2 regions of the Clostridium sp. NSJ-145 genome follow, and region 2 is predicted to be linked to the other one. Evidence: predicted binding sites of a transcription regulator. Region 2 holds the regulator's gene; the other holds the start of a gene.
The links. The regulator NrdR, encoded in region 2, represses ribonucleotide reductase genes. The targets are predictions, from matches to a motif close to CACNANATNTNGTG.
Positions count from the first base shown of each region.

Region 1 (15,438 bases), on a different contig from region 2:
TATCAATTATTGGTGATGAATTTGTAAATGTTTTAACTACATTTCTCTCCATTAAGTCAATTAAGAAAGTTGCACGAAGATCTTTATCTACACCTAAAACTTCCCCAGCCTTAACTATCTTAGCTAATCTATCTATTGGATTTTCAATATCATCGTACCAAACAATTTCTACACCTAAGTCTTCGTGTATAGGGAAAAGCTTATTTACTATAAATTTATGATTTCCATTAGCATCTAAATATAATGCTAAAAATCTCTCACCTGGATGAATCATTTTTCCTGTTAAGTAAAAAATAGATTCAGGCGATGTAACAAGTATTTGAGATAAATTATTTTTTTCCATTTGAACTAATACATTTTTAACTCTTGAATCTTTCATTTTTCATACCTTCCATTCATATTCCTATTTAATCATTTTAATTTATAAAAAAATGAGTTTCTTTAATAAATAATACTTCAAAATTTTTATAATATCTATAACTTTGAATTTATTCTTTTATTAATAAATTTGAATGTTATAATTATATTATTAGTAAATAGGAGGAAATAAATTTATGAAAATAGCTGCAATCTCAGACATTCACGGAAACTTATATGCACTTATGAAAGTGCTTGAAGATATAGATGAACAAAAAGTTGATAAGATAATCTGTCTTGGTGATTTAGTAGGATATGGACCACATCCTAATGAAGTAGTTGCTTTAATAAGAAGAAGAGAGATTCCATGTATAAAGGGTAATTACGATGCTTCTGTTGTAGATGGTGATTATACTTATATTAGAAATACAACTATAAATTCTTTTTCTTTACCTTGGGCTGTTAATGAAGTTAGAGTTTCTAATAAATACTATTTAGATTCTCTACCTCTTAAATTAGAATATTCTATTAATGGAGTTAATATAGTATTTACTCACGGAAGTCCTGAAAAAATAAATGAGTACTTATTTGAAAATGGAGAAAATACCGTTCAAGCAATGAACAACTTTACAGGTGATGTTTTAGTTTGTGCACATACCCACATACCTTCTTGCAAAAAATTTGATAATAAACTTTATATTAATGTAGGTAGTGTAGGAAAACCTAAAATTGGTCGCCCTAACTGCACTTATGCACTTATAGATATTTCTGATGACGGTGAAGTAAATGTTTCTATTAGAGAAATTGAATATGAATTCAAAAGAATAGTTAAGGATTGTGCTATGTTAAACTTCCCTAATTCAATAACTCACTCTTATGAAAGTGGCCAAGAATAACTTTTAGTACCGTTAGTTAAATAATTATATTTCTTTGATGTTTAGAAGTAATTTGCTTATTCAAAGAGATAAATATAGCCTTCAGCTAGTGTATATTCTAGCCGAAGGCTTTTTTATTAATTAAATTTATATTTTTCATTCTATGACTCTTTAAGTGTACCTACAACAGTTCCATTTTTTAATATATCCAAATTATTTGAATGACACCCTTCAAAGTATGCTGTTAAATCCTGTCCTGCCATTAAACCATAATGCATTCCACCTTGCCATTGTAGAATTTTTGTAAAGTCATATACGACTCCATTTACAGCTGCATAAACTGGCATTCCATTTTTACCATTATACTTGCTTAATTCCTGCTTAGTAAAAACCCTATCTCCTCTATTTTCTTCTTTTAACTTACCAACTACTCTTGCTTTCTTTATTAAATTTAACTTTTTACTATGACACTTATAATACTCTTCAGTTAATACTTGGCCTGCTAACATTCCATGATGTTGTCCATTTTTCCACTTATTTATTTTACTTACATCATAAATTATCCCATCTATAGCTATATAAGGCGGCTTTCCATCTTTCCCATTAAACTCAGAAAGCTCTTGCTCTGTAAGTATAATCTCCTCTCTTTCAATATTATGTTTCTCGTTACTCTTTTTCTTTCTTTTCCTATTTTCATTACTATCATTTTCTTTCTCTTCGATATTATTATCAATACACTCATCATTATAATCATTTTCATTATTCTCTTTAGTATTCTTAATATCCTTATCCTCTTTATGTTTCTTATTTTCTAAATGTTTGTTTATCTCATCACATATATTACTAATAGATTTAAGTATGTTATCTATAGATTCTTTAGGATAGTCTTGAATTGATATCTTTAGTCTATTTAGTTCTTCATATTTTTCTTGTAAAAAATCCTTCTTATTCATTACAACCTCCAATGAATACTCTATAAATATATATTATGAATTTAGGTTGCAAATGTTAGTAAAGTATTGTAAAATCGAATTATTAAAATTAAGGTAGAGTTTAATAAATCTAACTTATAACCTTAACACTAATTAAGATTTATTCATATAATTATATTAACTATGATGAGAAGAGTAACTTTTAAATGTAGTCTTAGCGAGTAAGGGATGGTGTAAGCCTTATACGAAGTTAAAAGCGAAGAACATCTCGGAGTTTCTAACCGAAAAAGCAATTGCTTGTGTAGGCTTAGACGGCTAAATACCGTTAATAATTTACTAAGTGGCCTTTTTAGGCAATTTGGGTGGTACCACGTAAGTAATCCTTTCGTCCCATATTTTATGGGAACGAGAGGTTTTTTTATTTTATTTAATAATGTTACAAGGAGGTAAAATTTTATGAAAAACGAAGTTTTAGTTAAATCACTTTACAGAAATTCTGAAGAGTTTTTCTCTAAGGATATTGTTATATCTGGATGGATAAGAACTTTAAGAGCATCTAACGCATTTGGGTTTATAGAAGTAAACGATGGTAGTTTCTTCAAAAACGTTCAGGTGGTTTTTGATAATAATTTAGAAAACTTTAAAGAAGTATCAAAGCTTCCAATAAGTTCATCTATAAAAGTAATGGGTACTTTAGTTGCTACACCTGAGGCTAAACAACCTTTTGAAATACAAGCAAAAGAAGTAGTTATTGAAGGTATGTCTGATTCAGATTATCCACTACAAAAGAAAAGACATACATTTGAATATTTAAGAACAATAGCTCACTTAAGACCAAGAAGTAATGCTTTCTCTGCAGTATTCAGAGTACGTTCAGTAGCTGCTTATGCTATCCATAAGTTCTTCCAAGACCAAGGATTTGTTTATACAAACACTCCAATCTTAACAGGTAGTGACTGTGAAGGTGCTGGAGAAATGTTTAGAGTAAGTACTTTAGACTTAGATAACATTCCAAGAACTGAAGATGGAAAAATAAACTATAAGGAAGATTTCTTTGGAAAAGAAACTAACCTTACAGTTTCTGGTCAATTAAACGCTGAATGTTACGCTTTAGCATTTAGAAATGTTTATACTTTTGGACCAACTTTCAGAGCTGAAAATTCAAATACAGCTAGACACGCTGCTGAATTCTGGATGGTTGAACCTGAAATAGCTTTTGCTGACTTACAAGATGATATGGAGTTAGCTGAAGCAATGTTAAAATACGTAATCAAATACGTTATGGATGAATGTCCTGAAGAAATGGCATTCTTTAATCAGTTTATAGAAAAAGGACTATTAGATAAATTAAATCACATAGTATCTTCTGATTTCGGAAAAGTTACTTATACTGAAGCAGTTGAAATGTTAAAGAATTGTGGTAAGACTTTCGAATATCCAGTTGAATGGGGAATTGACCTTCAAACTGAACATGAAAGATATTTAACTGAAGAAATATTCAAAAGACCAGTATTCGTTACTGACTATCCAAAAGACATTAAGGCATTCTATATGAGACTTAACGATGATGGAAAAACTGTTGCAGCAACTGACTGTTTAGTTCCTGGAATAGGAGAAATCATCGGTGGAAGCCAAAGAGAAGAAAGACTTGATGTATTAAAGGCTAGAATGGCTGAATTAAATCTTAAAGAGGAAGATTACTGGTGGTATTTAGAGCTTAGAAAATACGGAGAAACTAAGCATGCTGGATTTGGTCTTGGATTTGAAAGATTAATAATGTACATCACTGGTATGTCTAACATAAGAGACGTAATTCCATTCCCAAGAACAACTGGTCAATCAGACTTCTAAAAAAATAGAGCCCTAAAAGGGTTCTATTTTTTTAACTTTTTTTATTTTTTTACAAATATGTTGTATATAAATTCTAATTTAAGTCCATACTTATAATGTAATAACAACTTGCATTTAATGCAGGTCCCATCCCCCCATTATTAATGAAAAAGCGCGCAAGCGCTTTTTTTGTGTTCTTTTATAATAATCCATCTAAAAACTTAGTTATTAAGCAAATTCTAATATTCTAAAATAGATATTTTGTCTCTAAGTAAGCTCTCTTTTACATCTATTATTCTTTGATTACTAGACCCTCTAAATCTAAGTCCATCCTCCTTTTTATCCAATTGAAATTTTCCATCTACTAATACATCAATATTTTCAAGCAATTCTCTAACTTCATTATCATTTTCCATCTTTTCTAATAGACTCTCAAATGTATATCCTGTATAACACCATATATTTAATCCAGCATCTTTAAAAGCCTTAGCCATATATGCAAATTTATCTGCTTGTTCTAAAGGGTCTCCTCCACTAAAAGTTACACCTTTTATCATTTTATTTTTTAATACATCTTCTATAAGCTCATCCATATTTCTTACTTCTCCACCTGAAAAGTCATGTGTTTCTGGATTAAAACAACCTTCACAATTATGTTTACAACCTTGTGAAAAAAATACTCTTCTCATTCCCGGTCCATTTACTAAACTTTCATAAGCAATACCTGATAATCTTACTTCCTTTACCAATATAACCACCTCATATATCATTAAACCTATTTATTCTTAGCTAATTAATATATCTGCAAAACTCTTCAACAACTTCTATCGTAGATACAGTTTCACCTAAATCTATTATTAACTTTATCTACGACACTCATAACCTCCCTATCTTAATTTTAAAATATATTATTGTATTATTTTGACTTTATCCATATTTTTAAAAACACTAAACTAACTATAATAATTATTAAAAAAATAAAGTTACCTACATTAATGCTAGTAACTTTATTTCTTTGAAATCATCTATTTATAAGAATTTTTCTTTCCGCTAAAATGACAATACCTATCTTGTCTTTCTTCATATTTTCCTGGGCCAAACCTTTCATCTAAACTTAAATATCCTGTTACTCTGGATACTCCTTGAATATTACTTCCTTTGCAGTTTGGACAAGTTACTTCATGACTAAATAAATAATTACCACAATCCTTGCAATATCTTATATGAAAATTTATTCCTACATAGCTTATATTAGTTTCTTTATAAGCATAGTTTAATATATCCATGATAGTCTCCGGTGATGGCCTATCATCAACTTCTATATAAGATATATGTCCTGCGTTACAAAGCTTATGATAAGGTGCTTCAATATCAATTTTATCCTTTATTGATATTGGGTATTTTACTGGTATGTGATAACTATTAGTGTAATATTCCTTATCCGTTACACCTTCTATAATTCCATAAACCTTTTTATCATTTTTTATAAATTTTCCTGATAAGCCTTCTGCTGGAGTAGCATAACAGCTCCAATTTAAATTAGTCTCCTCAACTAATCTATCTGTATATTGCCTAATAAAACCTACTATCTTTAGTCCTAATTCTCTTGACTCTTTACTCTCACCATGATGCTTTCCAGTTAAAGCAACTAGTGCTTCAGCAAGGCCTATAAAACCAATTCCCCAAGTTCCTTGCTTTAATATTGGCTCAATAGAATCATCCTCTTTTAACCCTTCTGAGCCCCTTAGCAATCCTTGACCTGCTACAAAAGGTAAATCCTTAACTTTAAGATTTTTAAGAACTCCATATCTATTTAGGAGTGCTTCTTTTGCTAATGATAATCTTTGTTGTAATATTTCAAAAAACTTATCAATATTTTTTCCTGATTCTATAGCTACTCTTGGAAGGTTTATTGTAACTGGTGCTATATTTCCTCTTCCTTTACAACCTGGCTCTCCATTAACATTTTTCATTAAATAAGTCCTACATCCCATAGTTGCTGGCATATATCCCTTATCATAAAATTCTTTATTGAAATCTGCATCTATATTCATAAATGTAGGATTCATTCTTTTAGATGCTACTCTACATGCTAATTGATATAGATAATGATATGGATCTTTAGGCTCCCTATTTACACCTTCTTTTACTCTAAAAATGATATTAGGGAATATAGGTTGTTCTCCCTTTCCTAATCCTTTTTCATATTCTTCTAAAAATGCTTCGCATACAAGTGCAGCATCTCTTGTATATGGAATACCTAAATTTATAGAACTAAATGGAACCTGTGATCCTGCACGAGAATGCATAGTATTTAGATTAAATACTATTCCTTGCATAGCTTGATGAATTCTCTTATTTAATTTTTTTTCTACTAATTCATCTAATCTTTCCTCGTCAATTCCAAGCTCCTCTAATTCCTTTCTTATTTCTTGTCTTGTAGGTTCTATGAATACACTTATATCGTTATCGAAATCTGGATGAGATTGACCTCCAAACATATCATTTTGACTTGATTGAAGTAATATGCAAGAAAGCTCCGCTGCAGTTTCTATTCTTTTTGGAGGACATATTGTTCCATAACCTGTATTAAAGCCTTTTTCCAAAATCTCTTTTGTTGGTATATGAAGACAATTTATTGTAAGATTATAAGAATCTAAATCATGAAAATATAATTCTCCATTTTCATGTGCCTTTGCTAAGTGCTTAGGCATAGTAGCTAAATTGTGCCATTTATTAGATTCAGAAGCTATTCTCAATAACTTTGAACTAAAATTATTTCCAACATTCGCGTTATCTCTATCAGTTTCGATTCCTATCTTATTAATCGCTTTCATCAAATCTGATTTTATCTCTCTAACTCGTGTTCTTTCAATTCTGTAAGTTGAATATACCTTTTGAATTTTTTCATATCCGCTATCATTTAAAGCTTTTTCAACTAAATTTTGTACTTCTTCTACAGATACTTTTTCTTTTCCAGTCATCTCTATATAATTTATAGCTTTTTGTACGATATCTAATACTTGGCTTTCTCTAAGGTTATATTCAATCTCCTTAGCAGCTTTTTTTATAGCATTAGCAATTTTATCTGAATTAAATCTTACTTCTCTACCATCCCTCTTTACCACATATAGCATTTTCTTCACTCCCTACACACAATATCTTGTATTATAATTATAATTTTTTTAAATTTTTAAAGCAATTTCGATTTACCTATATAGCTGGTAATCTAGCCTTATTTTTGAATGTTTTTTTATTTTATCTTCCTTTTTTAACACTTATTAAATATGTCTATTTTATTTTAAATTGTACAAAATATATAACAGATATTATCAATACTGATAACTACATATACATTATCAATATTGATAATGATATCTTTTATGATATAATAAAATTAATAAAATAATTTCGGAGGATTAATTATGCAAAAAATTGCTTTAATAACCGATAGCGGTAGTGACCTAAGCTTAGAAGAACTTAGAGAATATAATGTAAACTTATTACCACTTAGAATTTCTTATTCTACTGGTGAATATCAAGATAAAATAGATATAAAAGCTAGTGATGTTTATGCGAACTTAGATAAAGAGGTACCAAAAACATCTTTACCAAGCCCAGAAACAACTGAAAAAATACTAACTAAATTAGAAGAAGAAGGATATACTCATGTAATAGCAATATGTATATCTGGTGGTCTTTCTGGAACAGCTAATTCATTAAGATTAAGCTTAGAAGATCATCCTAACCTTACTTCTTATGTTTACGATACTAAAATCTTAGCTTATCCTGAAGGTGAAATAGTTATAGAAGTATCAAAGCTTATAAAGTCTGGAAAAACTTTCGAAGAAATAATCGAAGCTCTACCTAAAATTCGTGAAAAAATAACTGGTTACTTTACTATAGATACCTTAGAATATTTAAAAAAAGGTGGAAGAATCGGAAGAGTTGCCGGAACTCTTGGAGAAATGTTAAATTTAAAACCTATAATTACAACAGATGAAAATGGTGTATACTACAATATTGTTAAAGCTAGAGGCAGAAAACAAGCTTTATCAAAACTTACTGATATATTAAAAACACACCTTGCAAAAAACAAATGTGATGTAACTGTACTTCAAGGTGGTTGTGAAGCTGAAGCCATCAAATACATGGAGTCATTAAAAGGATTAGACAACATTAATAGCTTAAAACTTTCTGAAATCAGTCCTGCTCTTGGTGTACATGGCGGTCCAGGATTAATGGGCTTCTGTGTAAAGGTTGTTGATTAATAATTATGGCTAATTATGATTTTAGCAACATAGAAGATCTAAAGGCAGAAGAAAAGAGGCTCCATGAAGAGTATAAACAAAAACTTTCTGAACTAAAAAAGGTTCAGAAAGAAAAAGAAGCTGTTGGGCAAGTATTCGCTAAAGGACTTTTACCTATATATGTTTTATATATATTAAGTATGGGACCTACTAACGGCAACGATATATCAACAAAAATATCTGAAAGAACAAAAGGACTTTGGTCTCCTAGTACTGGTGGTATATATCCATTATTAAAAAAGCTAGAAAAAGAAGGCCTAGTTGTTGGTGAATGGAATGATTTAAAAAAGAAAACTCAAAAATTGTATTCTTTAACTCCTCTGGGTGAAAAGGAGTTTTCTTACAGAAAATCTTTATTAAAGCCAAAGATTGAAGAATCTTTAAAAGTATTTAGATTAGTTTATGGTGATTTGTATTTATAAATTTTACACTTAAGGGAAAACCTTAGGTGTATTTTTTTTTAAAATTACATAAACTAACACAAAGTTATCTAAGGAGGAATAAATATGAAAGGAACTATTTTAGATTATACGCCAACGGAAGTATTTGTCTTATTAGAAGATGACTCAGTTGTTACTCTACCATTATCATCATTCAGCCATACATCTCCAATAGGTAGTAATATAAGTTTAGATAGATTGTACAACGGCACTTATAGTATTAATTATAAACCTTCTAACATACATGATAAATCTATTGACTTTTTTTAGCAATTTATATAATATATCTTATATAAGGTGCTAGGGGTGCCAATTGGCTGAGAGATGATTTTATCATTAACCCTTCTTTACCTGATCTGGGTAATACCAGCGTAGGGAAGCTATATACGGATTTTTATTATTTTCGTTTAACTGGTACCTCTTGCGCAAAACAAGGAGGTATTTTTTTATGACAAATTTTCTAGCAACCTTATCAGAAAATTTTAAAACACTATTTAGTAGTCCATTAACACTACTAACATTACTTGCATGCGGTATTTTACTAATTGCATTTATCAAATTTAAATCTATAAAATTTAATGCTCAACTTATGGCTAGAATTGGACTAGCTTTAGCATTAGCTATCATATTAGATATGATAAAGCTTTACACATTCCCTAATGGTGGTGGAAGCGTATCTCTTGGTAGCATGATTCCTATATTTATAATCTCATATGTTTATGGACCATCTGTTGGGATATTTACAGGATTCCTTTTTGGCTTATTAAAGCTAATGATTAATCCGTATATATTAAGTCCTATTCAAGTACTATTTGATTATCCTCTTCCATTTATGGCTGTAGGGATAGCTGGCTTCTTTAGGGATAAAAAACTAATTGGAGCTACTGTAGGAATGTTTTTAAGATTTATATGCCACTTTATTTCTGGAGTTGTTTTCTTTGGTGAATATGCACCTGCTGGTATGTCTCCTGCAATATATTCATTAGCAGTAAATGGTCCAGCTGTAGGTATAGAACTTTTAATTTGTTTAGTAATATTAGGATTACTACCTTTAAATCAAATATTAAAAACACTTAATCCGAGTTCAAATATTAATATATAAAAAAAGATGCCCATTAGGCATCTTTTTTTAATCTACTGATATTGCACTTACTGGACAGCTATTAGCTGCATCTTGTGCTTCATCTTCTTTTCCTGCTGGAACTTCATCCACTATTGTATGTGCTTTTCCGTCATCATTCATATCAAATACTTCTGGACAGATTGATGGACACATTCCACATCCAATGCAAGTTTCTTGATCTACGTTTGCTTTCATAATTATCACCTCTTATAAAAAATCACAATACTAATTTTCCCCAGATGGTGATTTTTATGTATCGCTTTTTACTTTTTAATATAATCCTTCAAAAATTAAACTATATAAGCTATTATCTTTTATATATTCCTCTGCTCTTCCTTCGTTGACAGCCTCAGTTAATTCTAAGTTTATAGGTAATTCTCCTAATAAAGGCAATCCTAAATATTCTGCATGCTCCTCTGATGACTTATTGCTAAATACTTTTAATTTCTTATCACAATCTGTACATACTATATATGCCATATTCTCAATTAAACCTTTAATTTTTATATTCATTTTCTCAGCCATAGATACTACTTTCTTAACTATCATAGAAACCATATCTTGTGGCGTTGATACTACTACAAGCTCATATATAGGAAAACTTTGCATTATAGTTAGCGTTATATCTGAAGTTCCTGGTGGCATATCAATTATTAAGTAATCTAATTCTCCCCAATTTGTATCAGTAAACATTTGAGTAAGAACTCCAGTTACTACTGGTCCTCTCCATATAACTGGCTCATCTTCCTTTGGTATTAAAAGATTCATAGACATTACTTTTATTCCACTCTTAGTTATAACTGGTTCAAAAATCGCATTATTTTCATCCACAGCTATCATTCTAGCTCTTTGTTCATTTATACCAAAGAATCTTGGCATTGATGGTCCTGTTATATCGGCATCTAATACTCCAACCTTATATCCTTTTTTAGCTAAATTAACTGCTAAAATTCCTGATACTGTAGACTTTCCAACTCCACCTTTTCCACTTATAACTCCAATTACATTTTTTATTTTTCCATGTTTTATTGATATTTTTCCACAATTATTTTCTGCTGATTTACTAGCATTGCAGCTTGCTTTACTTGAACATGTTGAACAATTTCCCATTTCTCTCTCCTCCTTACCAATCTTTAGGTTTATTGTTTGCTTCACTTACTTTAATATTCCATTCCTTAAATTCATTCACTGCAGTTATGAAATATTCATCAGTATATTTTTGTATTCTATCATTAACAGTTATTTTCGTTTTATAATTTGTACTATCATATCCTCTATTTTTAACTGTTATTACTAAATCAAAATTTTCATCATTGTTTTTTACTAAGTCTATATTAGGAGCTATTTTTCTAGCTTTTTCTAAAAAGCTCTTTAAATCAATTGAAAATACGTATTTTAAACATTCAATATCTCCTTGAATATTTATTCCTATATTATAATCACTTAGCTTTATTTTATCTTTAATAACATTTAATACATCTAAAATTGATTGATAGTATATATAATCAAAATCTCTTGGTTTTCTTATAAATGAAAGATTCTGTATTATTCCTTCATCTAACCTCTTAGATGTTGTGAAAATATCATTATCATTGTAAAAATTACCTTCATCAGAACCAACTACATAATAAAAGTTTCTTACTTCTTCACCTATTTGAAATTCAAATATATAATCAGGCTCTAATGTTGACTTACTTTCGCTTACTTTTGATTTTGCTAAGAGTTGATACATATTTTTTATAGCACTATCCTCTGTTACAATAAACTTAAAACCTGGATCTCTAGTACTTTGAATACTAATTTTACTTACATTATTATTATTTAAAAACTCAAAATACTCATTCCTAATTCCAAATTTTTTCTCTATACTTTCTATAGGATTACATCCTCCTAAGATAGTCATAGTTACTAGAAAAATTGATAACAAAGTTACTTTTGCTTTTCTTGTCATTTTTTTCTCCTTTATATACCTTTTAATTAAAGTAATTAGGAGAAGTATAAATACTTCTCCTAATTATAAATAATTATAATACTTTAATTAATTAATCGCAAACATTAATGTTACATATTTCCTATACATTTCCCAATTATTGCATAGGAACAACCACAGTTGAATTCTTATAATCATAGAACATTAACCAACATCCTACTTCATCACTGTCATTATCATTTACCCATGTAACAAATCCAGTCTTTCCATCATAAGGTTGTTCATCTTTATCTTTCTTTCCTGGAATTCCATAAACTATATATTTTAAGTTTCCTTCAGAATCACATTTATATCCTAACATAAAATATCCATGTTTTTTAATATAAGGATAGTAGTTAAGCATAGGATAATACGCTAAAGTATATTTATTATAATTAGACATATTACACATTTCATATAAATCATTTACAGGAACCTTATACCATTTTGTATATTTAACTTCCTTATATTTACCCTTACATCTTTCGAATCCGTTAGCTACTGCTTCAAAATATTCTCCTATACTACCTCTTATATCAGAAGCATCTGGGTCAAATTCCTTAACAGCTTCTATTTGTTCTTCATACTCTTCAAACTTACCTCTTAAGTTTTCCCTAGGAACATATGGAACTTCCTCTACCTTCGGCTCTTCTACTTTTTCTTCTTCTACTTTAGTCTCTTCTGTATTTACTTCTTCTGCCCTAGGTTCTTCTTGAACCTTATCATTATTATCATCTTTACTAATTGAAGAAATTTCTACAGGTTTATCATCATCATCTCTCTTTTTATGTTCACACTTATCTGATTTCTTTTCTGATTTTTTATCTGACTTTTTATCATCCTTACAGTCATCTTTCTTAGGCTTTTTCTCCATAGTTATTGGTTTATGTTCATTGCATTTTACAACCTTATAATTCTTCCAATTGTCTGAAGGTTGTTCACTATTTAAAAATCCACACATAACATATATAGGTAGTCCATCTTTCATTTTAGCCACAGCAGCTCCACATATCTTATCAAAGCTAACTCCTAATCCACCTATATTAGACGCATCATACTCTTTTGTTATTTCTCCCTTACCAGTATCACTTATTACTATTTTTCCAAGATCGATTATTTGTTTGCAATCTTTCTTACAGCAGATAAGTACCATATGATAATCATCAGTATCTTTTTTCAAGTTTTGAGCATAGAAAGAAACTTTGCATTTTTCTGCTCTTGCTTCAATCTTAGAATATCCTGATAGCGTTTTACCTGTTGCATTAGAATATCCTCTCTCGTCTTCTTGCAATATTATAAAGTTTCTATACAATTTATTGTTACTTGCCACTCTATAGAACCTCCAATTTATATAAATTCCATATATTATATGCATTGCATAGCCAAATATGTTAATAATTAAAACTGAAGAATTTATAATTATTAATTAATGAAAAAAGCCAGCTTTCGCTGACTTTAATTATTAATTATTTAAATTATTTCATTTATACAATTAGATAATGTTGCAAATTCTTGTATAGTTAGTGTTTCTCCTCTTCTCTTAGGATCAACTCCAGCCTTTTCAAATGCCTCTTCTAATTTTTCTTTTGCTGGTCCAATGCTCTTTACGCCATTCCATAAAGTTTTTCTTCTCATATTAAATGAATTTCTTATTATATCAAAGAATAATTTTTCATTATCTACCTTTACTTTTGGTTCATCAAGTTTATCTAATCTTATAACTATAGAATCTACCTTTGGTCTTGGTATAAAACAAGCAGGTGGTACTTTTCTAACAATCTTAGTATTACAATAGTATTGAACCAATAAAGTTAATGCACCATACTCCTTATTACCAGGTTCTGCATTCATTCTCTCTGCTACTTCCTTTTGAATCATTATAGTTAATGATTTAAACTTATGCTTTTCCTTCAATAGCTTTACTATTATTGGAGTTGTAACATAATATGGAAGATTAGCAACTAGTTTTACGCTTTTCTCGTCACCTATTATCTCATCAAAGTTTACTTTTAATGCATCATTATGTATAAGACTAAAATTAGAATATCCTCCTAATTCTTCTGTAAGTATTGGTATTAGGGTATCATCTAATTCTATAGCTACAACTCTTTTAGCTATTTTTAATAATTGAGCTGTTAATGTACCTACCCCTGGTCCTATTTCTATAACTAAATCCTCTGGACCAACATCAGCTCCATCTACTATGTCTCTTGGAACAGATTGATCTACTAAAAAGTTTTGTCCTAAGCTTTTAGTAAATTTAAAATTATATTTTTTAACCAATTCGGCTGTTTTTACATCTTGTATATCCATCTATTTACCCTCTTCTAATTTTTTATCTATTTTATTTATAGCATTTATAAATTCTTCTTTAGTAATTCCGTAATTATTTAATCTAGATAACATTTGATTTGCATTACCATATCCTATTCCTAGCTCTTTTCCTAGTTCAATTCTTCTTGCCTTAGAATTACTATCTCCAGTAAGCTTGAAATAAATCATATCCTCATAATCAAATACTTTTTCTTTTACTTCTAATGTTACCTTAGCTCTATTTAATGCTTCTATTATAACTTCAGGAGTTGCATTTTCTACACCTATATCATCGCCCTTAATTCCGTCTTCTTGAGCAATATAAGCATGCTTTATCCCTGGCACTCTTTTAGCTATTATTTTTCTTATTTTTTCTCCAGCGAAATCTGGATCAGTAAGAACTATTACACCTTTTCTCTTTTGGGCTTCTTTAATTCTTGCTATTACCTTTGCATTAATTCCAAATCCACCAACTGCTATCATTTCTGCATCTACTGCTTGCTTTACTGCAGTAATATCGTCTCTTCCCTCTACTACTATAACTTCTTTAATCAAAGTACTATCTTCCTTTCATAGTATATCTTATATTACTGTATCCCTATATCTCTATTATGTCAAACTTTATAATAGCAAATCCACTCTTATAAAAAATTAGAATTTACATTTTTTATAATATATATTTTTATTTGTACACATATAAAAAGAGGCTAGTCCAAACTAACCTCTTTCCTTTACCATTCTCCTGGATAAGCTAATATATATACAGGCACACCATATTTTCTACCCCAACTGGTAGCGTGATCGTGACTATTTACATATATATCAATTATACTTCCTTGAATAGCTCCTCCTGTATCTGCGGCAACAGCTTTTCCATAGCCATCAACATATACTAATGATCCTAGCGGAATTACTCTTGGATCGACAGCTATAGTACTTATACCATTAGGGTTGTACACTGGAACAGTTCCAGTAGCGGTGATTCCATCACCTGTATAAGCTGTAGACTCACAATACAGAAGTTCTTTATAATCAAGAACCTCTCCACTTCTACTTGCGAAGGTCCTTCTTGTCCCTTGAACAATTATTTCATTTACTGGTTCGGCTACTACCTTAGAACCTACTACTTCTCTAGAAACCTCTTTGCCATCTTTTTTCAGTACTCTATAAGTAATTTCTTTTTGCCCAGGAACTCCTTCTTGTCTAATTTCTTCAACACTTATGTCTAAACTTCCATCTTCTTCTGTAACTGTATCAAATTGAATTGTCTCAGTTGCGACTTCTTTTAC
Region 1 is NZ_JAJNOS010000013.1:54,886-70,323, forward strand. Features, by position in the region: gene LQE93_RS12345 (M24 family metallopeptidase) at 1-379, opposite strand, end outside; gene LQE93_RS12350 (metallophosphoesterase family protein) at 555-1,253, shown strand; gene LQE93_RS12355 (cytochrome b5 domain-containing protein) at 1,394-2,185, opposite strand; T-box leader at 2,339-2,560, shown strand; gene asnS (asparagine--tRNA ligase) at 2,621-4,015, shown strand; gene nrdG (anaerobic ribonucleoside-triphosphate reductase activating protein) at 4,234-4,743, opposite strand; gene nrdD (anaerobic ribonucleoside-triphosphate reductase) at 5,020-7,131, opposite strand; gene LQE93_RS12375 (DegV family protein) at 7,420-8,265, shown strand; gene LQE93_RS12380 (PadR family transcriptional regulator) at 8,271-8,726, shown strand; gene LQE93_RS12385 (hypothetical protein) at 8,811-9,014, shown strand; TPP riboswitch at 9,037-9,139, shown strand; gene thiT (energy-coupled thiamine transporter ThiT) at 9,193-9,846, shown strand; gene LQE93_RS12395 (ferredoxin) at 9,874-10,062, opposite strand; gene LQE93_RS12400 (Mrp/NBP35 family ATP-binding protein) at 10,138-10,977, opposite strand; gene LQE93_RS12405 (hypothetical protein) at 10,991-11,818, opposite strand; gene LQE93_RS12410 (DUF7922 domain-containing protein) at 11,955-13,166, opposite strand; gene rsmA (16S rRNA (adenine(1518)-N(6)/adenine(1519)-N(6))-dimethyltransferase RsmA) at 13,307-14,149, opposite strand; gene rnmV (ribonuclease M5) at 14,150-14,704, opposite strand; gene LQE93_RS12425 (3D domain-containing protein) at 14,881-15,438, opposite strand, start outside.
Region 1: the regulator NrdR is predicted to act here: its motif matches at 7,149-7,162, upstream of nrdD (anaerobic ribonucleoside-triphosphate reductase).

Region 2 (15,438 bases):
CTAATAATTATCTTCAGTCAACAAAAGAGATTATTCTAAGCCACATTTTCACAATAAAATAAAGAATATGAGAAGTTCTCATATTCTTTATTATTACTCATTTAAATCTACATAATCACCTTTTTTAGAAAAAATTATCCACTCGCAAATATTTGTTACGTGATCCCCAACTCTTTCTAGGTATTTTGATGCAAATAAAATTTGTGCTCCTCTATTTATCATAGTTTCATCTTTAGCCATTTTCTTTAACATTTCATTGAATAGCCCACGATACAATATATCAACTTTATCATCCATTTTACATATCTCATAAGCTTCTTCAACATTTCCATCCACAAATGCTTCAATTGATTTTCCAATCATTTTAATTAGAATATCAACCATCTCCCATATTGAATCACACTCTTCACCTATTGGTTCTAACTCAACCCTTTTAGTTATTTTACATATGTCTACTGCATAATCTCCCATTCTTTCTAAATCTGTAACAATTTTAGATGTCGTAAAAATTTTTCTTAAATCTGTAGCAACAGGGGATTCCATAGCCATAAACTTCAAACATTGCTCTTCAATTTTTTTATTTAGTTCATCTACCTTATCATCATTTTTCATTACATTTTCTACAAGATCCATATCTCTATTTTTAAAAGCTTCAATACTATCATATAATTGTTTTTCTACCAAACTTCCCATTTCTGCCAATTCAGAAATTAGTACTTTCATTCTATTATCTAGAACAGTTCTTGTCATAATCTCACTCCCTTTTAAATTTTAGCCGAATCTTCCTGATATATAATCCTCTGTTCTCTTATCTTGTGGTCTATAAAAAATATCTTCTGTTTTTCCATATTCTATAAGTTCACCGGATAAAAAGAATGCAGTTTTATCTGCAATTCTTCCTGCTTGTTGCATGTTATGTGTAACTATAACAACGGTATAATCTTTTTTTAGTTGATCCATTAGCTCTTCCATTTTATTTGTAGATATAGGGTCTAGAGCCGATGTGGGTTCATCCATTAATATTATTTCAGGTGATACTGCAATAGTTCTTGCAATACAAAGTCTTTGTTGTTGCCCACCTGATAAACCTAAAGCACTTTTTTTGAGTCTATCCTTAACTTCATCCCATAATGCAGCACCTTTTAAACTTTTTTCAACTATTTGGTCTAAAGTCTTTTTATCTTTAACCCCATGAACTCTCGGACCATATGCTATATTGTCATATATAGACATTGGAAATGGGTTCGGCTTTTGAAATACCATTCCTACTTTCTTTCTTAAATCTATTTCATTAAAATCTTTATATATATCTTTACCATCAACTAGAATTTCACCATCTATCTTCACTCCTGCAATAAGATCATTCATTCTATTTAAAGTTCTTAAAAAAGTCGACTTCCCACATCCTGATGGTCCTATTAATGCTGTAACCTTGTTTTTTTCTATATCTATATTAATATTCTTCAGAGCTTGATTATCTCCATAAAACAAATCTAAATTTTTCACCTGAATTTCAGGCGTTATTATATTTGACATACTTACACCTCTTAAAATTGTATAATACTCACTATTTAAATTTAATTAATACTCGGCCTTATTTAATTTCTTGCTTATTAACTTAGCTATAATATTTAATATTAAAATCATTACTATCAAAACTATTCCAGCAGCAGCTGCAGATGCAATATCACCTTTTTCTTTTGTTTCTAAAAAGGCATGAACTGTCAATGTTCTTCCGCTAGACATAATACTCTTCGGTATTTTATATACTGTACCTGCTGTTAAAAATAACGCGGCCGACTCTCCTATTACACGTCCCATTGATAATATTACTCCTGAAAGTATTCCAGGTATTGCACTTGGGAGAATAACTTTATACAAAGTTTGAAACTTAGTAGCTCCAAGTCCTAAAGAAGCCTCTCTATATGATGATGGAACAACTTTCAATGCCTCCTCTGTAGTACGTATTATTACAGGTAATATAATTATAGATAAAGTTAATGAACCTGCAATAAGTGAATATCCAAAATTTAATGCAGCCACAAAAAATGCTGCTCCGAATAATCCATATACTATAGAGGGTATCCCTGCTAAAGCTTCTGTTGAGTACCTTATAATCTTTACCATCTTTCCTTGCTTAGCATATTCTTGTAAATATACCGCAGAAAGAACTCCTATAGGTGTAGCTATTGCAAGTGATAAAGCAACTGTATACAACGTAGATATAATAAATGGTTTTATTCCTCCACCACCAGAAGGTTTATATTCACTAAATAAATAATTAAAATTAATTATTTTATATCCTTTTATAAATATAAATCCAAGTATGAAAACTAATATGCTAACAGTTATTACAGCTGATAAATATAATAATACTTTTAAAATACTCTCTTTGAATTTTCTCATTTTTATTTACCTTCCTTACTAGAAAGTTTTGAAATAACTAAATTTAATATTAAAATAAATGCAAACAACACGACCCCAGTTGCAAATAATAATTCTTGATGTGCTTGTGATGCATATCCCATTTCCAACGCTATATTACTAGTAAGTGGTCTTACCTTATCAAAAATAGATGTTGGTATTTGTACTGAATTACCTGCCACTAAAATTATAGCCATCGTCTCTCCAATAGCTCTTCCACTTCCAAGAACTATTGCTGCTAATATACCTGACTTTGCTGCAGGCACAACCACTTTAAAAGTGGTCTCTATATGTGAAGCTCCTAATGCTAACGAACCCTCTTTATAACTTTTAGGAACTGCTTTTATCGCAGTGGTTGAAACTGAAATTATTGTTGGTAACATCATTACAGCTAGTACAATAATTACTGCAAATAAACTTTGTCCTTGCGCTAAATTAAAAGTTCTTTGTATCCATGGAACAATTATTGCCAAACCAAATAATCCATATAACACAGATGGTATTCCAGCTAAAAGTTCAACTGCTGGAATCATAAATTTTGATACTCCTTTTGGTGCAACTTCAGCTATAAATATAGCTGTTAGTAATCCAATTGGAACCCCTATAATTAAAGCTCCTACAGTACCATATATTGAAGCAATTATCATCGGTAATATACCGTATTTAGGCACTTCTGATGTAGGGTACCAATCAGTACCAAATATAAATTCTATAAAAGATTTATCTCCTGTAACAAAAGGCTTTAATCCCTTCATAAATACGAATCCTATAATTAAAATTAAACTTACCACTGCAACAAGTGCACATATTAAGAATATCACTCTAGTAATCTTATCAACAATATATTTACTCGTATTACTCTTTATATTTCCCTCTACCATTTTAGTCCTCCTAATGGTAATAAATATCCTTGATTTTATGTAGTAAAAACGCCTCAAGCATTGAGGCATTCTTACTCAAATATTAATTATTATTCTAAAGTTATTAATTTGTTATCTTTAACAATTTGTTGACCTTCTGAACTTAAAACATATTCAATTAAAGCTGCTCCAGCTTCAGTTAAAGTATCTTTCTTAGTTACTAATAAGAAAGGTCTTGATAACTTATATTCTCCTGCCTTTACGTTATCTGGTGTTGCTTCAACATCATTTACTTTTAAAGCATTTACACTATCATCTATATATTCAAAAGAAGCAAATCCTATTGCATTTTCATTCCCTGCAACTGTAGTTTTAACAGCTCCACTTCCATCTGCAATTGAAGCATCTTTTATTAATTCCTCTGATTTATAACCAACTATTTCTTGGAAGGCATCTCTTGTTCCTGAGCCTTCTTCTCTACTTATAACAACTATTGGAGAATCAGATCCGCCTAACTCTTTCCAGTTAGTTATTGTTCCTGTATAAATTCCTTTAATTTGTTCTAAAGTTATGTTTTCTACTTTATTTGATGGATTTACTAGCAATGCAATACCATCATGAGCAATTACTGTTCCATCCACTTGTGAAGCTTCTTCACTCTTTAATTCTCTTGAAGACATTCCAATTTCTGAAACACCATTTATAACATCTTTAATCCCTGCACCTGAACCATTTTCTTGAACTTCTAATGTTATGCCTTCATTTGCAACTTCATATCTTTCTTGAACTTTTAACATTAATGGCCCAACAGAAGTAGATCCCGAAATTGAAATAGTTGTTTGAGTTTCAGTTCCAGCATCTCCGCTTTGTCCATTATTTCCTCCACAACCTGTTAAAGTTGCTCCCATCATCATTACTACTAAAGCACCTACCATCAATTTTAACTTTTTACTCTTCATAAATTTTCCTCCAAATCCACTTCATTTAATTTGTTCGATTTATTAATTTATTACCTTACAATAACAATAATAATATCTTAACGTTAAAGGAATATTATGCTATTGTTAAAGAGTATTATAAGAATGTTAAGTTGCTGTTAATTGTAATAATATAAAAAAAATTAAAAGAGTTTATTGGCGTGTAAAGCCATAAACTCTTTTAATTACTTTCTAATTTTAACTATAAACTTTGTACCTTCTCCTAATTCTGAATAAACATCTACTTCGCCATTAAATAGTTTTACAATATGTTTTACAATAGCGAGCCCTAATCCAGTACCTTTACTGGATCTTGATTTATCAACTCTGTAAAATCTTTCGAATATTCTCGGTAAATCTTCCTTTGGTATACCAACCCCATTATCTTCTACTTCCATTATAAGATAATTATTCTTTTCTAAAAGCTTAACTTTTACCTTCCCATTCTCTTTTGAATATTTCACTGCATTATCAATAAGATTCATACTTAACTGATAGAATTTATCTCTATTCCCACTTAAGTCCCCATTATATTCATCAACTAACTTAACTTCTATGCCTTTAGAGCTAGCTTCAGTACTTATTACATCTATAACCTCTTGTACTACATCCATCGGCTTAAATTTTTCCATTCTAGTTACTTTCATATTTTCAATATTAGATAAAATTAATATATCATTAATTAGTCTACTTAATCTATCAGCTTCTTTATTTATAATATCTAAAAATTTCTTTCTAGTTTTATTATCATCAACATACTTTAAAGTTTCTGAAAAACCTTTTATAGATGTTAATGGAGTTTTTAGTTCATGAGAAACATTTGCTACAAATTGACTTCTCATGTTCTCTAATCTTTTTATATCTGTTATATCAGCCAAAGTTATAACTATACCTATAGTATTTACATTACCATTAATTATAGGAGCTTTTTTCACCTTTAACTCTCTTTGAACTGGATGAAATAATTTTATTTCTTTAGAGTCAATCTCTGGAATGTCTTTAACAAATTGCAACAAATCATAATCTATAATACACTCTTCAATTTTCTCTCCTATTATTTCTCCTTTTAACCCAAATAAATTTTTTGCATAGTTATTTATAAGCATTATCTTTCCATAGTTATCAATTGCAATAACTCCACTATCCATACTTTCTAATATTGCTTCTAATTTGTTTTGTTTATCGTAAGAATCATTAATCTTAATCTGTAATTCATCTGCCATTTTGTTAAAACTTCTTGCTAAAGATCCAATTTCATCATCATTATATACCTTAGCTCTATTGTATAAGTCTCCATTCAAAATCTTAGCAGTAGCCTCTTCTAATTCCTTTATTGGGTATATTATAATCTTTGTTAATTTAACAGATAACCATAAAGCTAAAATAGCTACTATAATTATAATAAATATATAATATTTATAAGTTCCTGATAAAAATACCATTATTGCACTTGTTGGCACAGAACTTCTAACTACAGTATTTTCATCTATTTTGGTCGCGTAATATACTAGATTAACTGTAGAGGTACTACTATACCTTACGCTTGAACCCTCATTATTAATAAAAGCCTGATGAATCTCTTCTCTATCAATATGATTATCAGAAAGTGATCCCTTACTTTCTGAGTCATACAAAACATTACCTTGTCTATCTATTATAGTAAATCTAACTTGATTATTATCTATTCTAAATTTACTGAAATCAACATCATTCTCTTTAATTTCTTTAATAAATAACTCATTATATACAGATAAAATACCCTTAGTTCTATCTATCTCTTGTATATTTATTAATTCTTTAAATGCTAAACATACTAATACTAGAGAAAATATTACAGTTGCAAGAGATGAGATTATAATTCTCTTTTTCATATATTATAGATCTGGGTTAAATCTATACCCTACTCCTCTTATAGTCTCAATAAATTTAGGGTTTTTATCATCATCTTCTATTTTCTTTCTTAAATATCTAATATGAACATCTACTGTTCTAGTTTCCCCTATATATTCATAACCCCAAATCTTATCTAAAAGCATTTCTCTTCTTAAAATTTTACCTCTATTTTTAATTAACATTTCTAATAATTCAAACTCTTTTAATGTTAAATCTATTTTTTTACCCTTTATTCTTATTTCCCTTTTTTCAAAATTTGCAGATAAATCCCCGAACACCATAATATCGCTTTGTTCTTCTTTAGCACCTACTCTTCTTAATACAGCCTTTACTCTTGCCAAAAGTTCTCTTACTGAAAACGGCTTTGTTATATAATCATCCGCCCCTAACTCTAGTCCTAAAATTTTATCAAACTCTTCACTTTTAGCAGTAAGCATAATAATTGATATATTTTTCACTTCACTCTTTGTTCTTATCTCTTTACATACATCATACCCATCTTTTCCTGGAATCATCAAATCTAAAAGTATTAAATTAGGTCTTTCATTTATAGCTAAATTAACTGCATCTATTCCATTATTACATGTTATTACATCATACCCTGAAGATAACAAGTTATATTTTATAAGTTCTACAATATGTTCTTCATCATCTACTACTAATATTTTTTCATTAGCCATTAAGTATTCCCCCTGAACTTTTATTATTTCTTGTAAGCAAAAGTAAATAACCTTCCATACGTTCCAACACTTTTTCTATAAGAAAATAATTTTATGTCTTTTTCACAATAAGTACACAGATTAATTGTATAAATATTATCTTCTTTAATATTTATATTTCTTAAATCTTCTAAGATACAACGCTCCATACTAAGATTTCTACCTTTAAATAGCTCATTTTCATTTATTTTAGTCTTATTTAAAAAGCTTTCTTTTAACTCTTCAGATACCTCATAACAGCACTGTCTTATATGAGGTCCAATATAAACTTTAATATTCTCTATTTTAACATCATATTCTTGAATCATTTTTTCAATAGTCTTTTTTGTTATCGAGTTAAAAGTTCCCTTCCAACCACTATGAATCGCAGCTATGACACCTTCTCTTTCATCTACTAAAATTACCGGAACACAATCTGCTGTAAAGGCTCCAATAATAACTTTTTCTTCTTTTGTTATTATAGAATCCCCTTCATACTCTCTAAATTCTTCTGCATCACCTTCAAATACAAATACATTATCACTATGTATTTGATGAAGATACACAACTTCATTAACATTAAAATCTTCCTTTAATGAATTTATATTTTTTTGCCCTTCTTCAGTATTTCTATTAAAACTTCTAGAATCCTTAGCTGTTGAAAATACAACATCAACCTTCTCCCCTTCAATAACTAAAAAATCCTTAAAAACTTTTAAATTATTTATATTTATTTTTTTCATAAAAATCCTCACTTTTAATATACTTGTGCATATTTTAACATTTTTTATATTTGTTTTCTATTCAATTATATATTTTTTACTTAATTTTAACTTTAAGTAAAAATGATAATATAAATTTTAATTTATATATAATTATTATCTTTGCCATAAACAATATAAAAATAGACTTTCTAAATTGAGAAAGTCTATTTTTTATTATTTAGTCATTAAATTTTTTATTTCTTCTAAAAATGTATTTATATCTTTAAACTGTCTATATACAGAAGCAAATCTTACATATGATACTTCATCTATTTTTTTCAATCTTTCCATTATCATTTCACCAATCAACTTTGTCTCTACTTCTGTCAGCATTTTATTAGATATAGACTTTTCTATATCTTCAGCTATATCCTCAATTTGCCTTCTAGAAATAGGTCTTTTTTGACATGCAATAATTAGCCCATTGACGATTTTTTCTTTATTAAAGTTTTCTCTTGTTGAATCTCTTTTTATAACTAAAATTGGAATATCCTCAATTTTTTCATAAGTTGTATACCTTTTGCTACAGTTTGCACACTCTCTTCTTCTTCTAATAGTTGTATTATCATCTGTAGATCTAGAATCAACTACCTTGCTTTCGTCAAATCCACAAAAAGGGCACTTCATATTTATCAAACCTTTCTCATATGTACTTTACTATATTATATTATCTTTTAATAAAATTTGCTAGATTCTATTTTGCTCTAACTCCCTTTGAATATCACTTCCATCAATCAATAAAACATCAACACCTAATTTAATCACTTTTTCCCATGGCACTTCTATATCTTCTTCTTTTCCAAACCAACTTTTAGTAGGCGATGGTAATGTTAGTGATATAACTCTTTGCTCATTTACATCCACCCTAAAATCTTTAACATATCCTAGCTTAGAACCTGTAGATATATCGATAACCTCCATACTTCTTATAGCATTTGTTGAAAATAAAACTAAATCTTCATCCATAATTACCCCTCCTATTCTACTTAATTATTTATATGATTACTAATATAAATTTATTATAAAAATAGCGAAAAAATAGGACTCAAAAGAGTCCTAAATATATTTTCTCATATGTTTTAATGCAGTTTTTTCTAATCGTGAAACCTGAGCTTGAGAAATGCCTATTTCATCTGCAACTTCCATTTGAGTTCTTCCATTAAAAAACCTTAATGTTAAAATTAATTTTTCTCTATCATTTAACTTTTTCATAGCCTCTTTAATAGATATATTTTCTAACCAACTGTCATCACTATTCTTTGAATCACTAATTTGATCCATAACGTATATAGCATCACCACCGTCATGATAAATCGGTTCAAACAATGATACTGGATCTTGGATTGCATCAAGTGCAAAAACTACATCTTCTCTAGGGATATTAAGTTCCTTTGCAATTTGAGAAATAGTTGGTTCTTTATTATTATCTTTAACTAATCTATCTCTAACTAATAAAGCTTTATATGCTATATCCCTTAAAGATCTACTGACTCTTATAGCATTATTATCTCTAAGATACCTTCTAATTTCTCCTATTATCATCGGAACTGCATAAGTTGAAAACTTAACATTTTGTGATAGGTCAAAATTGTCTATAGCCTTCATAAGTCCTATGCATCCGACTTGGAATAAATCATCTACATTTTCGCCTCTATTATTAAATCTTTGTATAACACTTAATACTAACCTTAAATTTCCTTTAATAAATGTTTCCCTAGCAGTTTTATCGCCTTCTCTCATCTTTAGAAGGAGTTCCCTCTTTTCTTTTTCTTTAAGTACTGGTAACTTCGAAGTATTTACTCCACAAATTTCAACCTTGTTAATGATCAAAATCTTCAACTCCTCTTTAAGAAATAACATACTGCATTTTTAATTATTTCCGATAGAGGTATCTTTTATACTAAGACAAACTATATCATTTTATTGATTTCTTTTTTTAATCTATTTATAATCTTCTTTTCTAGTCTAGAAATATATGACTGAGATATTCCAAGCATATCAGCTACTTCCTTCTGTGTCTTCTCTCTATAACCATCTAATCCAAATCTTAATTTTACAATTTCTTTTTCTCTTTCATTTAAATTTTTTAAAGCTAAAAATAATAATTGTTTATCAACCTCATCTTCAATTAAGTTGTAAACAGTATCATTTTCAGTTCCTAAAATATCTGATAACAATAATTCATTTCCATCCCAATCTATATTCAGAGGTTCATAAAATGATACTTCAGCTTTCACTTTACTGTTTCTTCTCAAGTACATAAGTATTTCATTTTCAATACATCTTGAAGCATATGTTGCTAATTTTATTTTTTTATCAGGATTAAAAGTATTAACTGCTTTTATTAATCCTATAGTTCCAACTGATATCAAATCTTCTACACCTACACCTGTATTTTCAAATTTTCTTGCTATGTAGACTACAAGTCGCAAGTTTCTCTCAATTAATATATCTCTTATTTCACTCCCACCGGTCATTAATTTTTCAACTAATTCTTCCTCTTCATCTTTCTTTAATGGTGGTGGTAATGCATCGTTTCCACCTACATAAAATACTTTTTTAGCAAATAAATTAAACTTAGATAAAATTTTATTTAATAGTAAAATTATTTTTCTCATACTTCCTCCTATATAACCCCTCTTGATAATAACGCTTGATAATCATTGTCTTTACTTAAAACCATTGGACTCTTGCAAATTATTGCATCAATTCTTTGCCACTCATCATTTAAACTGTTCCTTATCATTATCTTATCGCCCTTAATTCCTTCAAGTTGTCCACATTCTGTTATCGTATTATAATTTATTATATATTTATCATTTTCTTTAATATCAATTTCTTTTAAATACCTATCCTCAATTATTATACACGGTAAATTACTTACTACTTCTCTAAGTTCATTTCCAGTATCTAAAAATGCTTTTAAAATTAATATATTTCCACCAATATTAATATATATATCATATATAAAATTATTAATTGTAGCTCTATCTTTCAAGTAGTCATTAATCCTTACTAAAACTATATAAAATACCATAATAGATAATAGTATCCACTTAATAGAATAGTTGTTAATACTAAAGCCTTCTCCTAATACATAAGTATTTTGCATCATTACAAGTCCAAAACATAAACCACATAACATAAAAGAATTAATGAAAAACACTATAGTTCCTTTAATTATATTTGTAATTCTTCTTGGTCTTATAACCATTGCAATCATCAACATAGCAACTAATATTTTGAATACTAAAGATGATAACATTTTAATATCTATAAACAACACTAGGGTATATATGGCTCCTATTATTGCCGCTAGATAAATATTAATATTTCTATATTGATATTTTAATAACTTGGTAGTAATCAATAATAAAAATAAGTTTATTATAAAATTTTCTACAACTATAACATCTACATAAATTTCCATACCACCCCTCCTCATTTAATAAAATTATACTTCTAAGTTAATTATTTTTTTGTCATAATTAAGTTCAAATATTAATTTTTTAGTCTAATTTTTTTTACAATAAAGCACATTATTTTTATTACATAAAAATAAAAAGCTACCAAAACTTAATTTGATAGCTTTTAAACACTTCATTTTATTTATTATATTATCTTCTTGATCTTAAGAAACTTGGTATATTAACACTTTCTCTGTCAATATCTAATAATGGATCCACCTTTGAAACGACTTCTTCTTTAACAACTTCCTCTACTTTTTGAGTAATTGGTGTTTTTATTTCCATTTTTGGCTCGCTAGCTTTTAATGATGATTTAGCATTATCATCCTCAAAACCTGTTGCAATTACAGTTAATCTTATTTCATCATTTAAAGTTTCATCAATAACTGCCCCGAATATAATATTTGCATCCATATCTGCAGCTTCTCTAACAATTTCAGCAGCTTCATAAACTTCTATAGCTCCTAAATCAACTCCACCTGTAAAGTTAATTATTACGCCAGTAGCCCCATCAATTGATGTTTCTAATAATGGTGATGATATTGCTTGTCTTACTGCATCTTGAGCCTTATTATCTCCTTTACCATATCCAACACCCATATGAGCTAACCCTTTATTCTTCATTACAGTTTCAATATCTGCAAAGTCAGCATTTACCACACCAGGAATTGTTATTAAGTCAGAAATAGCTTGTACCCCTTGTCTTAATACATCATCTGCTAATCTAAATGAATCTAATAATGTTGTTTTCTTATCTGCCATAGCTAATAACTTTTCATTAGGTATTATAACTAATGTATCAACTTTTTGCATTAAGTTTTCTATTCCCATTTCAGCATGTCTCATTCTTCTTTTACCTTCAAATGGGAACGGTTTAGTAACAACTCCAACAGTAAGTATATCCATAGACTTAGCTATTTCTGCAACCACAGGGGCAGCACCTGTTCCTGTTCCTCCGCCCATACCAGCAGTTATAAATACCATATTAGCGCCTTTAATCGCTTCAGCAATTTCTTCTCTACTTTCTTCAGCAGCTTTTTTACCTATTTCAGGATTAGCTCCAGCACCTAATCCTTTTGTTAACTTTTCTCCAATTTGGATTTTAGTATTAGCATGAGATAACAATAATGCTTGTTTATCTGTATTAACAGCAATAAATTCTACATTTCTTAATCCTTCAAGTACCATTCTATTGACAGCATTACCTCCGCCGCCACCGCAACCTATGACCTTTATATTAGTTAATTCTTGCATATCTAATTCAAAATCTAACAAAACAATTCCTCCTTTAAAAATCTCTATTAGTAAAGTTTAAATAATTCCATAAAAATACTCAACAGCATAAGTTAAATTATACCTATATTAACTTTAAAAACTTATCCTATTATAATTTTACATCATTTTATATACATTTAACAATAGAAAAAATATATTTATTGAAGAATTTTGTAGGTTTTAGCAGACTTTAAGTATATCTTACCAATTTAACAAAAAACTCCACGAAAATTACTATAAACTATTCTTTAATTAAATACATTAAGTAGTTCTAAAATACAATTTAAATGAATATATTTTTCTACTCAATTAATTTATTCAACATACATTATTTATTTCCTTTATATTTTTTCAAAAAATTTCAAAAAAATAAAGGAGGAACAACTCCCTCCTAATATTTTACTTTTTAAATTTTAAATTATCATAAGCCTTTTTAACGTTTCTCTATCAACTGCGTAACTAATAGCTGACTCCGATGTTATTTCACCTCTTTTATATAAATCTGCTAAAGCCATATCCATTGTTTTCATTCCGTATTTACTTCCTGTTTGAACCGCAGATTCAATTTGATGAGTCTTTCCTTCTCTTATAAGGTTTTGAATACCCGGAGTAGTAACCATAACTTCTAAAGCTGCAGTTCTTCCACTTCCATCAGCCTTCTCTATAAGTTGCTGAGATACTACTGCTTGCAGAACTGACGCCAATTGAACTTTAACTTGTTGTTGTTGATATGGAGGAAATACATCTATTATTCTATCAATAGTCTTTGCTGATCCTATTGTATGAAGCGTTGAAAGAACTAAATGTCCAGTCTCAGCTGCTGTGATAGCAATAGAAATAGTTTCAAGATCTCTCATCTCACCTACTAAAATAACATCTGGATCTTCTCTTAATATCGCTTTAAGAGCATTTTTATAGCTTTTGCTATCCTTTCCAATCTCTCTTTGATTAATTATACAAGATTTATGTTTGTGTAAGTACTCAATAGGATCTTCTAAAGTTATTATATGTCCTTGTCTTGATGAATTTATTTCATTTATCATAGCTGCTAAAGTTGTGCTTTTACCACTTCCTGTTGGTCCTGTAACTAAAATCAATCCTCTTTGTTTATTTGAAATATCTTTTAATACCGATGGATATTTAAGTTCATCAAGAGTCGGTATTTTCAAAGCTATTACTCTTATTGCTATCGCATCACTATTTCTTTGTTTAAATATATTGGCTCTAAATCTTCCTACTCCAGTTAAAGAATAGGATATATCATATTCTCCAATCTCCAGGTATTCTTCGTATTTCTCTTCTAATATCTCTCTTGCAAATTTCTCTATATCTTCAGGCAATAAATTTTCATTACCTATTTTAATTAACTTACCATTTTTTCTTACAGTAGGAGGTACTGCTACAGTTAAGTGTAAATCTGAAGCTCCCAACTCTAATGTATTAACTAATAGTTCTTTTAAAAAATACATATAACTCCCCCTTATAGGCTTAAAATATCTAGCCGTTATATATATTCTATAAAATATATGGTAATAATTCAATGTATTTTAATTTTTTATAATATTTTGTATTATTTAGTTGATAATTCTTTTTTTAACTTCTTTAAAGCTTTTTTCTCAATTCTAGATACATAAGATCGTGAAATTCCCAAATCTCCAGCTATCTCTCTTTGAGTTCTACATCTTCCATCAATCAATCCATATCTCATTTTTAAAATTTCTGATTCCCTATCGGTTAATACTGTACTCATTTTAGTATATAAAGCTTTTATCTGTAAATTAACTTCTACTTTATCAAGAACAGAGTCTTTATCACTACTTAAAACATCTATTAAACATATTTCATTTCCTTCTTTATCCACTCCAATAGGGTCTTGTAATGATGTTTCACTATTCTGCTTTTTATTATTTCTAAATAGCATTAAAATTTCATTTTCTATGCATCTAGAAGCATATGTAGCTAATCTGGTCCCTTTTGATGCATCAAAAGAATCTATAGCTTTAATTAGACCCACTGTTCCAATAGAAATTAATTCATCAATATCTTTGTTTGGAAAAGAATATTTTTTTACTATATGAGCTACAAGTCTCAAGTTTCTTTCTATAAGAATGCTCTTTGCTCTTTTGTCCCCTTCTTTCAACAACTCTAAATACTTCTCCTCTTCCTTTTCGTCCAAAGGCTTTGGAAATGTATTATTTCCCGAAATATATCCAGTTAAAAGAATATTGTTAGAAAAGAATTCCATAATATTAGAAAATAATATCACTCCATTTTCCTCCTAGCAGTGCTTATTATATAATATGATGTTTTCTAAAAATATTGCTTCATTTAATTTTAAATTTTATGAATAAATAATAGACGGCTTAAATAAGCCGTCTATTATACTATTTTTATTTAATTATTTGAATTCAGAGAATTAATTATTTGCCTAAAGATTGGAGCTCCAGTATTACCTCCACCAAGTTCTCTTCCATCTGGATGACTATCTCCAATATTAGGTGCAACTACGAGCAAAGTATATTTTTTACCATCCATTTCAAAGTATCCAGCAAACCAACCATGATTAGTTTTTCCACCTTCACCTGTAGAAGTACCAGTTTTTCCACCTTGTTTTATTCCTTCTACCTTAGCTTCATAACCAGTACCTTTCCAAATTACATTTGTCATACTATCCTGAACTATTTTTGCTGTTGTCTCACTAAATACTCTATTTCCTTCAATATCAATATGCTCAACCTCATTATCATCATTATCTATAATTGAATCTATAATTGTTGGTTTAATATAAATACCATCATTTACAACCGCATTTATAGCTCCAGCTATTTGCAATGGAGTAACTGTTACACATTGTCCTATTGAAAAATTACTTATTCCATCTTCATAAGTGGCTTTAATCCCTGCTGCCTCTTCTTTATTTTCACCTGAAAGACCTAATACCTTTTGATATAAGCCTAACTTTTCAGTGTATTTTATCATATTTTCATAGCCTGCTAATTCTCCAACCTTAGCAAATATATCATTACAAGATACTTGTAATGCTTCATCTACTGTTAAAGTTCCATGTGCATATGGTTCAC
Region 2 is NZ_JAJNOS010000007.1:52,140-67,577, forward strand. Features, by position in the region: gene phoU (phosphate signaling complex protein PhoU) at 94-750, opposite strand; gene pstB (phosphate ABC transporter ATP-binding protein PstB) at 772-1,536, opposite strand; gene pstA (phosphate ABC transporter permease PstA) at 1,582-2,406, opposite strand; gene pstC (phosphate ABC transporter permease subunit PstC) at 2,409-3,305, opposite strand; gene LQE93_RS07710 (phosphate ABC transporter substrate-binding protein) at 3,395-4,243, opposite strand; gene LQE93_RS07715 (ATP-binding protein) at 4,447-6,132, opposite strand; gene LQE93_RS07720 (response regulator transcription factor) at 6,136-6,834, opposite strand; gene pgeF (peptidoglycan editing factor PgeF) at 6,858-7,595, opposite strand; gene nrdR (transcriptional regulator NrdR) at 7,791-8,243, opposite strand; gene LQE93_RS07735 (YlmC/YmxH family sporulation protein) at 8,304-8,582, opposite strand; gene sigG (RNA polymerase sporulation sigma factor SigG) at 8,673-9,446, opposite strand; gene sigE (RNA polymerase sporulation sigma factor SigE) at 9,527-10,234, opposite strand; gene LQE93_RS07750 (sigma-E processing peptidase SpoIIGA) at 10,243-11,046, opposite strand; gene ftsZ (cell division protein FtsZ) at 11,234-12,358, opposite strand; gene LQE93_RS07760 (type IV pilus twitching motility protein PilT) at 12,772-13,827, opposite strand; gene sigK (RNA polymerase sporulation sigma factor SigK) at 13,929-14,624, opposite strand; gene LQE93_RS07770 (penicillin-binding transpeptidase domain-containing protein) at 14,753-15,438, opposite strand, start outside.